2 regions of the Paraburkholderia sp. RL17-383-BIF-A genome follow, and region 2 is predicted to be linked to the other one. Evidence: riboswitches for the same ligand, from Rfam matches in the RefSeq annotation. Region 2 holds a riboswitch; the other holds the start of a gene.
What was found. A riboswitch is a leader RNA that binds a small molecule or an ion and turns the genes downstream of it on or off. The one in region 2 is predicted to bind cobalamin.

Region 1: it holds a riboswitch for cobalamin, as region 2 does, so the genes downstream of both, P0D71_RS29940 (CbtB domain-containing protein) here and P0D71_RS10835 (TonB-dependent receptor domain-containing protein) in region 2, are expected to answer to the same signal.

The regions. Positions count from the first base shown of each region.
Region 1 covers NZ_JARESR010000035.1:76,277-82,284, forward strand. Annotated here, with positions in the region: gene P0D71_RS29915 (alpha/beta hydrolase) at 1-214, shown strand, start outside; gene P0D71_RS29920 (MFS transporter) at 211-1,569, shown strand; gene P0D71_RS29925 (alpha/beta hydrolase) at 1,589-2,602, shown strand; gene P0D71_RS29930 (hypothetical protein) at 2,707-3,147, shown strand; gene P0D71_RS29935 (histidine phosphatase family protein) at 3,171-3,764, opposite strand; adenosylcobalamin (AdoCbl) riboswitch at 3,853-4,005, shown strand; gene P0D71_RS29940 (CbtB domain-containing protein) at 4,008-4,238, shown strand; gene P0D71_RS29945 (CbtA family protein) at 4,250-4,981, shown strand.
Region 2 covers NZ_JARESR010000007.1:115,921-121,928, forward strand. Annotated here, with positions in the region: gene P0D71_RS10835 (TonB-dependent receptor domain-containing protein) at 1-1,824, opposite strand, end outside; cobalamin riboswitch at 1,916-2,172, opposite strand; gene P0D71_RS10840 (ATPase) at 2,380-2,736, shown strand; gene P0D71_RS10845 (cell division protein ZapA) at 2,733-3,047, shown strand; RNA gene ssrS (6S RNA) at 3,183-3,364, shown strand; gene P0D71_RS10855 (EVE domain-containing protein) at 3,508-3,966, shown strand; gene P0D71_RS10860 (SIMPL domain-containing protein) at 4,154-4,885, shown strand; gene lgt (prolipoprotein diacylglyceryl transferase) at 4,998-5,903, opposite strand.

The DNA of each region.
Region 1 (6,008 bases), on a different contig from region 2:
GAGCGCGCTCGACAAGACCTGCGCGGCCGAAGCGCAAGGGCCACAGCGCGTCGCGCGTGCGCAGGCGTACTACCGCTATATCCAGTCGCGCCACCCGGACGGCTTGAAGCAGAGCTTTCACATCGTGCCCGGCGTGGGGCACGACGGTTCGCGCATCCTGACCTCGGTGTGCGCGCTGGCGGCGATGTTCGACACTCAGGGATGCGAACAATGAGCGAAGCGACCTTCAATCAGCGTGAAGGAAGCGCGTCCGGCGCCGGTGCCTCGAACGCATTGAGTCCCGCGATGGTGCGGCGTGCGATCTTCGCCTCCGTGCTCGGCAACGGGCTCGAGTGGTTCGATTTTCTGATTTACGGCTACTTCGCGAAGATCATCGCGCAAGTGTTCTTTCCCGGCGGTAGTGGTTTCGTCTCGATCATGCTGACGCTTGCCACGTTCGCGGTCGGTTTCATCGTGCGGCCGATCGGCGGCATTCTGCTAGGCATTTATGCGGACCGGGCAGGGCGCCGTAAAGCGCTGTCGCTGCTGATCATTTCGATGGCGGCCAGCACGTTGCTGATGGGCCTCACGCCGGGTTATGCGCGCATCGGCGTCGCGGCGCCGATGCTGGTCGTGCTCGCTCGCCTGCTGCAAGGGCTCTCCGTGGGCGGACAGTTCGCGACCGCATCGGCGATGTTGGTCGAGTATGCGCCGCCGCACAAGAAGATGTTCTATGGCAGCTTCAACATGTCGGCGCAGGCGTTTGCGCTGCTGTTGTCTTCCGGGGTCGGTTATCTGCTGACCACGCAGCTCACGCATGAGCAACTCGTGGCGTGGGGCTGGCGTCTGCCGTTTCTGTTTGGTGCGTTGGCCGGGCCGTTTGGGTTTTATATTCGCCATCGCGTGGCCGAGTCGCCGGAGTTCGAGCGCCTGCTCGACCACAAGGACAAGCCGCCGCTCGTCACGATCCGCCAGTTCTTCCGTGACAACGGCGATGCGGCGGTCTGCGCGATGGGCGTGATCATCATCGGCGCGGCGACCAATTACGTGTGGCACTCGTATCTGTCGGTGTATGTCGAGCGGCAATTGCATCTGCCGCTCTCTACGGCGTTGCTCGGCGCGTTCGTGTCGGGTGTGCTCAATCTGTTTCTGTTTCCGCTATCGGGCAAGCTCGCCGATCGTTATGGCGCGTACAAGCTGTTCTATCCGATCGTGATTGCGTGGATGGTTTGCGTGTACCCGCTTTATCACTTCGTCGTGACGAATCCGACGCCGGGGCATCTCTTCATCGCGCAGATGGTCGCGACGGTGTTTCTCGCCGCGATGTCCGGTGCGCATCCCGGCATGCTCGCCACCTTGTTTCCGGTGCGCAGCCGGTCGGCGGGCGTGGCGCTGTCGTACAACATTGCGGTGACGCTGTTCGGCGGCATGGCGCCGCTCACCATTACCGGCTTGACGCGCGTGACAGGCAGTAGTCTTACGCCCGCGTTTTACCTGATTTTTGCCGGTTTTGTGTCGCTCGCGATGGTGTACTTCACGCGTGCCGGACGTATGGCGGGTGACACTGCGCCGAGGCCCGCCACTCATTGATCAACCACGAGCGTATTGCATGACCCAGTACTTGATGACAGACGACGAGCGAGCGCCGAATGAACGTCCGGTGGCGGTGGTCGCGAGCCGGCATCTGAACGTCACGACGCGAGCCGGCAGCGGCACTGTGCCCGTGTTCGCGAATGGCGACTGGCTGGCGCCGACGCGCGACGTTCGACGCGCCGTGATTCTGATTCACGGCCGCCTGCGCAACGGCGACACTTACTTTGATCTCGCCGAGCGGTCGTGCGCACTTGCCGGCGGCAGCGCGGCCGATACGCTGCTGATCGTGCCGCAGTTTCTCGCGACCGCGGATGTCGAAGCGCATGCGTTGCCGCCGTCCACATTGCATTGGGACTGGACGAGCTGGATGGGCGGCGAAAACGCCGAAGGTCCCGCGCCGATCAGTTCATTCGATGTACTCGACGCCATTGTGCACACGCTCGCATCACGCGAGCAGTTCGCGTCGCTCGCCGAGGTGGTGGTCGCCGGGCACTCGGGCGGCGGGCAGGTCGTGCAGCGCTATGCGGTGGTCGCGCGCAGCGAGGCACCGCTCACCGCACGCGGCATTGTGCTGCGATACGTGGTGGCGAATCCTTCGTCGTATGTGTATTTCGATGCGCTGCGACCTACAGCCTCTGGCGAGTTCGCGGAGTTCGATAGGGCGATGTGCCCGTCGTTCAATCGCTGGAAGTACGGGCTCGAAGATTTGCCGGCTTACGCGCGCGAGTCGGGCGACGCTGGTTCCGCGGCGGCGCTCGAAGCGCGCTACGCGCAACGCGACGTCACCGTGCTGCTCGGCGGCGCGGATTACGATCCGCAGCATCCGGCGCTCGACCGTTCATGCGCCGCGCAAACGCAAGGAAGCCACCGTCTCGGGCGAGGACTCGCTTATGCGCGTTATATGGCGGCGCGGCATGCGGAAGGATTGGCGACGCATCGGACGTTCGTGATCGATGGTGTCGGGCACGATGCCAAAGGGATTTTCTCATCGCCTCAAGGACTGGCTGCTTTGTTTGGTGCGGGTCTGTGATGCGCGTGGCGCGAGAGCGTGTGTGAGGCGCTCGGCGCGCATGGGCACGAAGCGTGCTACTTCGCTTCATGCTACTTGTAAGCCACTTCGAGGACCGCGCCGACATGAACAGAACCCGATTGCTTGCCTCCGCGCTTGCCGCTGCATCATTCGGCGCGTTGCTGCCGTGCAGCGCCAATGCCGACGACGCGCCTAGCCCCTGTGCATCACTGAAACGCATCGTAGCGGCGGCGCCTGGCGGCCTCGTGTCGTTGACGCCGGACGATGGCAAAGGCGTCGCGCAACCCTACGGCGACGACGCGCAATGTTCGGCGAGCCACGGCAGCTATCAATGCACGTGGACGCCGCATCACGACGCCGGTTCAAATGCGGACGCGCTGCAAGCGGTCGCGGCGGACGTCGCGTCGTGTTTGCCCGACGCGACACACGACCAGAATTCGCCGGGACGGCAGCACTTTTATCTCGGCGCGAAGGGCAAGCGGACCGACATTACCGTAACGCCGACGGGTTCGAACAAGTTGCGCCTGGTGGTGTCGGGTAAGTGAATCGGGCTGCGGCGTGAAAGCGGCTAATGCGTCGCCGGCCACCACGACCAGCCGCGTGATGAGCGCCGCAACTCGATCATCGAAAGCGGTGCGATTTCAATGCGCGAAAACACCACGGGCGATGCCCCCAGCGCATACACGATCGCTGCTCTGAGAAGCGGCGCGTGCGTGACGGCGACCACGTTGCACATATCGGCCGATGCAAGGTCGGGCGTGCCGCCTAGCGCAACGAGCCATTCTCCTACCCGCTTCACGAGCTGACTGAACGACTCGCCGCCGTGCGGCGCGGCGTCGGGATCGCGTATCCATGCGGCGAGGTCTTGCGGCGCTTCGGCTTCGAGATCGGCAAGCCGCCGCCCTCGCCAATGGCCATAGTTCATGTCCGCCAGCGCGACATCGACCGACGCGGCGAGGCCGAGGGCCGCCGCCGTATCTCGTGCGCAGACGGCCGGGCTCACATAGGCTGACGCGCTTTCCGCGATCGCCAGACGTGTGTTCGTGGCGTGGGCGCGGGCTTCTGCGATAGCGCGGGCGTCGAGCGGGTCATCGGCGGGGAAACGGCCTGCACGTTGGGCTGCGGTCGATGCGTGGCTGATCAGTAATAGCCGTATGTCCACTCTGTTCATTTCCTGTGAGGCTGCGCCGAAAAGGAGCGTAGGCAAGAAGGGTGCGTCCGCTTTGCGTTGCCGGGTGCCGGAGTTTAGCGCGTAGAATAGCCGGACTGCGAAGCACGGAAGCCGGTGAAAACCCGGCGCGGTCGCGCCACTGTAATCGGCAGCACATGCCGAAAGCCAGACCTGAGCTTCGCATCATTCCTCTGCAACGACTATCGGGGCGCGTAACCCCAGGAGATGTCCATCATGACAGCTGTTTTCGATCCCGCTTCGCAGGCCGCTTCTCAGCCCGTTTTTGAACCCACGCCGATTCCGCTGCGCGAGTTGCTGCCGTGGGTCGTGTTCGGGGGGCTGCTGCTGTTGCTCGCGCTTTACTTCGTGGGTGCGGAACAGGGCGCCACATCGCTGGTGCCCGGCATGTACGTGCATGAGTTCGTGCACGACGGTCGCCATCTGCTCGGCTTTCCCTGTCACTAACGGAGTCGGACATGGTCGGTAAATTGTTGGTGCGCGGGATGCTGGCAGGCATCGCCGCGGGACTGCTCACGTTCGGCTTCGCCCGGGTCGCGGGCGAGCCGCAAGTCAATCAGGCGATCTCATTCGAAGAAAGGGCCGATGCCGCGAAAGACGAGGCGCCCGAACCCGCGATGGTGAGCCGCGAGACGCAACAAGGACTCGGCCTGTTGACCGGGGTGGCGGTGTACGGCGCGGCGTTTGGCGGGTTGTTCTCGTTGGTGTTCGCTTACGCGTATGGGCGCGCGGGGGCATTGAGCGCACGCGCGTTGTCCGCGTGGCTGGCGCTCGGTGCGTTCATTGCGCTGGCGGTCGTTCCCAACCTGAAGTATCCGGCGAACCCGCCTGCGGTCGGCGACCCGGAGACGATCGGGACGCGCACGGGCCTGTTCTTCCTGATGATTGCGATCTCGCTGGCCGCGATGGTGTTTTCGCTCAAGGTGCGGCGCCGTGTGGCCGCGAAACTCGGCTCGTGGAATGGCTCGATTGTGGCGGGGTTGGTGTTTGTCGTGATTATCGCAGCGGTGCAACTGTCGATGCCGTCTTTCAATGAAGTGCCGGAGGGTTTTCCGGCGGCGCTGCTGTGGAAGTTCCGTGTGGCGGCGTTGGGTATGCAGGCGATCATGTGGACGACGATTGGACTGCTGTTCGGCGCGCTCGTTGAGCGCGGTGCGTTTATGCGGTTGGGCGGTCGGCCGGCGGTGTAGTCGGCTTGATGGTTGGTGGAGGCGATGGGCGCAACCGCCTCGGTGGTTGTGCCCGGCGTTCTCTGCCTGGCTCGTCGCTGTTTGCGCGCGGGGGGCGAGAAGGTTTGTGCGTCAAGGAGTTGGGGCTGTTGTGGGGTGGTTATCCACAGGCTTGAGCACAGAATCTGTGGATAAAGTTCCAGCATTGAGACGTCCCAGCTTCGCGGCCCGGTCGTCGGGGGCAAAGCAGAGCAATCCTATGCCCGCGCCAATCCAGCCGGTTTGTCGGGCAAAGCCGTTGTTGTTCAGGTCGAAATAAGTCGCGCTGGTGTTCAGGGGGCAGGTTTATTCCTGAGCCGGTCAGGTCAAGAACTAATGGGCTGGTTGAGTCCAACGGAGGGCCGTCGTATTTGCCCAGGGCGCCGCCACCTGCGCCTGAACCGGGCCAACGCATCGGCGACACTCGCAATTACCGCTCCAATGGTATTCAGCACGTCCGCGACAGTACTTGCCAGGTTCAGACCACTTGCGCTTAGCCGATTCGAGCCCGCCCGCATGGGCGCGGGAATGCGGTCGAACGCGATCGCCGAGGAACCGACAGGCGGAGCCCATCGAATGCGGGGTACCGGACTTTAGCTACTGGCTCGCGCTAACCCCACGCGTCTTGCTGGAAGGTGTGCGGGTATTCGCTGACTGGAGGTCAAACTGATTACCCACCGCTACTGCTGACCGAAGTACCGATGCAAGGCACTGCCCCTCTCATCGATAAACCGCCCCGCATTTCAAATGTGAGATAGCCCTACGACGCAAGGTGAAAGAATACGGCTTTGACGCATAGCTAAGCGAGCAAATGACATTCAGTGAGGAAAGCAAATCAGAGAACGGTTCCACTCGAACGCCTTTGCGCCTATTTATCCTGCCTATTCTCGTGTGGTTCACCGGAGTAGTGCTGTCCGTCAACTGCCACGTTGGCGTGTGGGTAATCCGGGACGTGTATCTAGGCGATTTCTCGGTGGTGCTTGGTCTGCTTTGGGCCTACACATTCAAG
Region 2 (6,008 bases):
GTTATACGAGTAGGCCGTTTCATAGTCCTTGTTGAACAGATTCTGGATTTGCGCGGCAACGTACCATGCTTTCGTGATGTTGTAGCGCGCCGACAGATTCACCACGCCATAGCCGCCCAGCTTGCCGCTGCTGTCGTCACGCGGACCGCTCACGATCCATTCGCCGCCGACGCGCCACCCGGCGATACTCCGGTTCACCGTCAGCGAGCCGAAGCGCCGCGCGCGCCGCACGAGGTCGACATCGTTGTCGAGGTCGACCGGGTTTTGCAGTGTTACCGAGGCGCGCACGTCCGTCTTGCCGACATGCCCGCTCCACGATCCTTCGAGTCCCTGCACCTTCGCATGGCCGACATTCTCGGCCAGATAGATGCCGGGCGTTACCTGCTCGTAGTTAATCAGATTCGAATAGCGCGTCTGGAATGCGGTGACACGCATCACACCGAGCGCATTCGATGCGTACTGCAGCGCGGCTTCGATCGAATGACTGCGCTCCGGCTGAATCGACGGATTGCCGCTGAGCGGATAGTACAGATCGTCGAAACTCGGCGCGCGAAACGAATCCGAGTAGCTTGCACTCACCTTCCAATGGCTGGTGATGTCGAAGCCGTAGCCAAGATAGTAACTGTTCGCTCCGCCGAAATCGGAATACTGGTCGCGCCGCACGTTGGCCTGAATCTGGTTGCGCCCAAAGCGCCCCGTATAGCCGACAAAGCCCGAATCCACATGCCGGTTGGGCGCCGCGAACGTATCCGAGTCGAGGCTCTGGTCGAGATGCTCGTAGCCGACCTGCAGCTTCTGCTGCGCGGCCAGCGCGAAATCGTTCTGCCACGTGTACTGGCGATTGTCGGTATCGAAGCGGCCGTTATAGACGCCGTTGGTGTTCGACACGCTGCGGTCGTCGCCTTCGGAGACGATGAAGTGAGTCGTCCACCAGTCGGTCAGCTTGCCGTTCGCGAACACCGAGACCTGGCGCACTTTGCTATACAGGTTGTTCAGATCGGTCGGCAGTCCGTACGCGTTGTCGTAGCTGTTGTTGCCGTTCGACTGGAAGTAGCTCGCGCCGGCATCCCATTTGTCGCTGAACTTGTGGCGCAACGAGGCCGAGATGCTCTCGTTCAGATAGCCGTTCGCATTCGGATTGGCGCCGGGCGCCTCACGCGGATTGAGCGATGAAAAGCCGTCGTCCTTCGAGCGCGCGAGCGAAATGCTGAAGGTCGTCTTGCCGTCTTTATCCAATGCGCCGTTCACGCCCGCCTGCTGCGTCTGCGTGTGATAGCTGCCGTAGCCGAGCGAAAAATTGAAACGCGGCGGATGGTCGCCGCCGTCTTTCGTGAACACCTGCACCACGCCGCCGATCGCACCGGAACCGTACAACGCCGACACGTTGCCGTTCACCACCTCGACGTGATCGACCTGGTCGAGCGGAATCTGCGCGAGTTGCGCGGAACCCAGGCTCACCGAATCGACGCGCACGCCGTCGATCAGCAGCAGCGATTGCGTCGAGGACGCGCCGCGCAGGAAGAGGCTCGTCGTCGAACCGGGGCCACCTGTACGCGAGATTTGCGCGCCTGGCGCGAGTTGCAGCAGGCCGGGCAAATCGGTCGCGGTGGTGTCGGCGAGATCCTGCTGGTCGAACAGCGCGGTCTGCGGGATCGCATCGGCGAGTGACTGCGGCCCGCGCTCGGCGGTCACCACGATCGATGACAACACCGCAGGCGACGCATCCGCCGCCGACGCAGAAGATGAAGGTGCAGCTTGCGCGTGCGCAACGATCGGCAGGCCCGCGAAGGCAAGCACCGCCGCACGAGCGATGGGGGACAGCATGGGGTAAAAGTCCTGTGGGTAGCGTGCGCGGCCTGCTTCCCCGCAGGCCGATGCGTAACGAGGCGCCCGCGTATTTAACATTTTCGCGCGTGACGTGCCTCTCCCTCTGGCCGGTATCCGGGCTGACGACATATCGATCCCGCCTTCCCACGCGTGACGCGCAGTGGCACACTCGCGAGTTGAACTTCCAACACGCGATCAGGATCGACTTGCATGACGAATGCGGTCGCTTACCGTTGCGGGGGCAGCGCAGGTTGGCGCGTTCTGGCGAACCGCGCCCCCTGCTTCCCGTTTAACTGCGCGCGCCGTTGAAAAGCGCACGCGGGCACCAGAGTGCGGCCAGTTTAGGAGCGGCCTCGGGGTCCGTCAAGAATGAGTGGGACCGCAGACTACCGTTCTGTTAAGTGCAGGCTATTGTCCGACGCACGAGTACTTTTTCATCATATGGTCGATAAAAGCCTGCACAAAGCAATGTTGTTACGTCTCGAAACGAGACAATTGTCGGAACCTGCGACATTCCGCGCTAAAATGCGATGTCTTTAGAGGACGCAGCACATGCTCACCGAACTCGAAACACTTTCACAGAATATCGGCAAGCTGATCGCGATCAGCCAACGCCACAATGAAGCGCGACTCGCGCTCGAAGAGCAGCTCGCCCAATCGCGCGCCGACGTCGAAGCCACGCGCACGGAACTTGCAATGCTGCGCGAGGAACGCAATGCGCTGCAGGCGGAACGCGACGCGCTGTCGGCAAAGATCGACGACGCCCAGGTGCGCCTGAATGCGATCCTCGAAAAGCTGCCGCGTGCCCGCGCAAACAGCGAGCCCGACAGCCAGCTCGATCTGCTCGAGCCCGCCCCGCACGAAGTCGAAGCAGAGAGCGACGAGACCCGCCACGGAGAAAATGCATGACCACCAAGCAGATCGAAGTATCGATTCTCGGCGTGCCCTATCGCCTCGCCTGCTCGCCGGAAACGGAAGGCGCGCTGCTTGAAGCGGTCGCACGCGTCGACGCCGAAATGTCGAAGATCCGTAACAACAGCAACGTGCGCGGCACGGATCGCATTGCTGTCATGGCTGCGCTGTCGCTGGCATCGGAACTGCTTAGGCTGCAATCGAGCGTGAGACACGGAGAAGCATTTCCCGCTGAGGAAATCCGGCGTACAATGCATCAAATGAACGAACAACTAGGTACTGTGATTCAGCAGTACAGCATGCAGTAAGTAACGTGTGTTATCGTGCGGCCGGTCCTGAGATCGGCGGCGGATTCAAACGGAATGTGTGAGGACAAGGCGTCCAAGATTCTGCAAACGTTTGAGTTCAATCGGTCGTTTTCGTGATTTAGCTTTATCGGTTTAGCTTCCCTGCCTGGTTCGCCAAGGTCATATATTCCTTGAACCAATGCCATGTGCACGGTTGCGGAAATTTGTAGCACGGGTGTGCGCGTCACTCTGTCTGATGTACCCGAAGTGTTGCTAACTGCGACCAATTCTGAACCCCCGGTTCAGGATGCCGGCCTAGCGGCTAAGGCGGGGACCTTATTTAGAACGGCATCGGACTTCGGTTCGGTGCCGTTTTTCTTTGGGTGCCAGTTTTGCGCGCTGTCTTTGCGCGATGTTTCTTGTACGCCGATTTCTTCCGCATCTTCAAACCCTTAACGTTCAACTACGTTCAATTCGATTCATGCGCTACTGGCTAATGAAGTCCGAACCGGACGAGGCAAGCATCGATCATCTCGCCAACGCACCGCATCGCACGTTGCCGTGGACCGGCGTGCGCAACTATCAGGCGCGCAATTTCATGCGCGACCAGATGCAGGTCGGCGACGGCGTACTGTTCTATCACTCGAGCTGTCCCGAGCCCGGTATTGCGGGCATTGCGGAGGTATCGTCCACCGCGTATCCGGACCCCACGCAGTTCGACAAGAAGAGTCCGTACTACGACGCGAAGTCTTCGCAGGAATCGCCGCGCTGGGTGCTCGTCGACGTGGTGTTCAAGAAGAAGATCCCGCTGATTCCGCTCGCCGCGCTGCGCGAGCATGACGAACTCAAGGACATGCGCGTGCTCGCCAAAGGCAACCGCCTGTCGATCACGCCGGTGACCGAAGCCGAATGGCGCTTCATCACCAGGCGGCTCGCCTGAGGTTGCGTGACAACTCGCGTGATAGTTGATGCGCGCCACGTATTCACGCAGGCGCAAACGTTAAAGCAACGTCAAACCGGGGAACCAAGCTCAGGTTACAACCGCCTAACGGACTCGCAAACGCCGTGCCACTGCGCGGCGCTTGCTCCGATCGTGCACAACCCCTGTTCAAGCAAGGAGTCCAATAATGACGAAAAACACCGCACGTGCACTCGCTTTCGCTCTCGTATGCGCCGCGCCTGCCGCGCTCGCCCTGACGCCGGCCATGGCCCGCGCGCAAGGCATGATGCAGTATCAGCCGGCAGGTGTGCTGTCGCTGAACGCGCAGGCCAGCGCCGAAGTACCGCAAGACGTTGTCGATATCACGCTGTTCTACGAGCAGGAAGCGAGCGATCCGTCGGCGCTCACGTCAACGCTGAATCAGCGCGCCGATTCGGCGCTGCAAAAGGCCAAGGGCGTGAGCGGCGTGACGGCCCGCACGGGCTCGTTCTCGATCTATCCGACAACGGATCGTGACGGGCGCATTTCCGCGTGGCGCGGCCGCACGGAGATCGTGCTCGAATCGCACGATTTCGCCGCGGCGTCGAAGCTCGCGGGTCAAATGGCGTCGATCATGCAGGTCGGCAACGTGCAATTCTCGCTCTCGCCTGAAGCACAACGCGCGGCCGAGCAGAAGCTCACCGGCGAGGCGATCAAGTCGTTCCGCGAGCAGGCCGCATCGTCCGCGCAGGCGTTCGGCTATAGCGGCTATTCGATTCGCGAGGTCAACGTCGGCCACAACGGCGTGATGCCGCGTCCCGTGATGATGATGAGCGCGCGCGCCATGGGCGCCGACGCAAAGGCTTCGGCGCCGGTGCCGATTGAAGGCGGCACGTCGACCGTGACGGTGAACGTGTCGGGTTCGGTGCAGATGAAGTAACGCCGCTCACTCATGCTAGAAGGGCTGCTTCGCGACAGCCAAAGAAAAAGCCACGGCACGCCGTGGCTTTTTTCATTTAGTCGCTCGCTACGATAAACCGTAGCCAACCAGATCAGCTCGCGCTGACCGCTTGCGCCGGCTCACGGCGCGCGCGTCGATAAGACCACACCAGCACGCCGATACCGACGAGGATCATCGGCAGCGACAACCATTGGCCCATGGAAAGCCCCATGGCCAGCAGACCGAGGAAGTCGTCCGGCTCACGCGCGAATTCGACCGTGAAGCGCGCGAGGCCGTAGCCGATCAGAAACACGGCGGAAATCGCGCCCATCGGCTTCGGTTTACGGGAGAAGAAGAACAGCACGAAGAACAGCGCGACGCCTTCCAGCGCGATCTCATACAGCTCCGACGGATGACGCGGCAGCATGTGATATTGCGCGAACACTTCGTTCAAATGCCATTGCGCGGCTAGTTGCGGATGCGCGGTGAGCCACGCGGCGTCGTCGGGCGCGGCGCCCGGAAACAGCATCGCCCACGGCGCACTCGGATCGGTTACGCGTCCCCACAACTCGCCGTTGATGAAGTTGCCGAGACGCCCCGCGGCGAGGCCGGTGGGCACCATCGGCGCGACGAAATCGGTGACCTGCAGCCACGAGCGTTTGCGCTGATACGCGAACAGCACCATGGCGAGCGTCACGCCGAGAAAGCCGCCGTGAAACGACATGCCCCCTTCCCACACCTTGAAGATGTCGAGCGGATGCGCGAAATAAAAGCTCGCCTTGTAGAACAGCACGTAGCCGAGCCGGCCGCCGAGGATCGTGCCGAGCACGCCGTAAAACAGCATGTCGTCGATATCTTTGGCGGTCCAGCCTTGCGCGGCGACATACGGCAAACGCAGCCGCAGCCGGCCGACGACGATCGCCGCGATAAACGCGACGAGGTACATCAGTCCATACCAGCGCACGGCGAGCGGCCCCAGATGAATGGCAATGGGGTCGAAATTCGGGTGAATGAGCATCGTGTTGTTATGGGCAGTTCAGGTTCAGAAGCGGGTTTTCTGGGTTTGTAATAGTGGGCGGCGCTGCCCGCACCTTGCGGTGCATGCGTTGGACGGTCCAGGCGC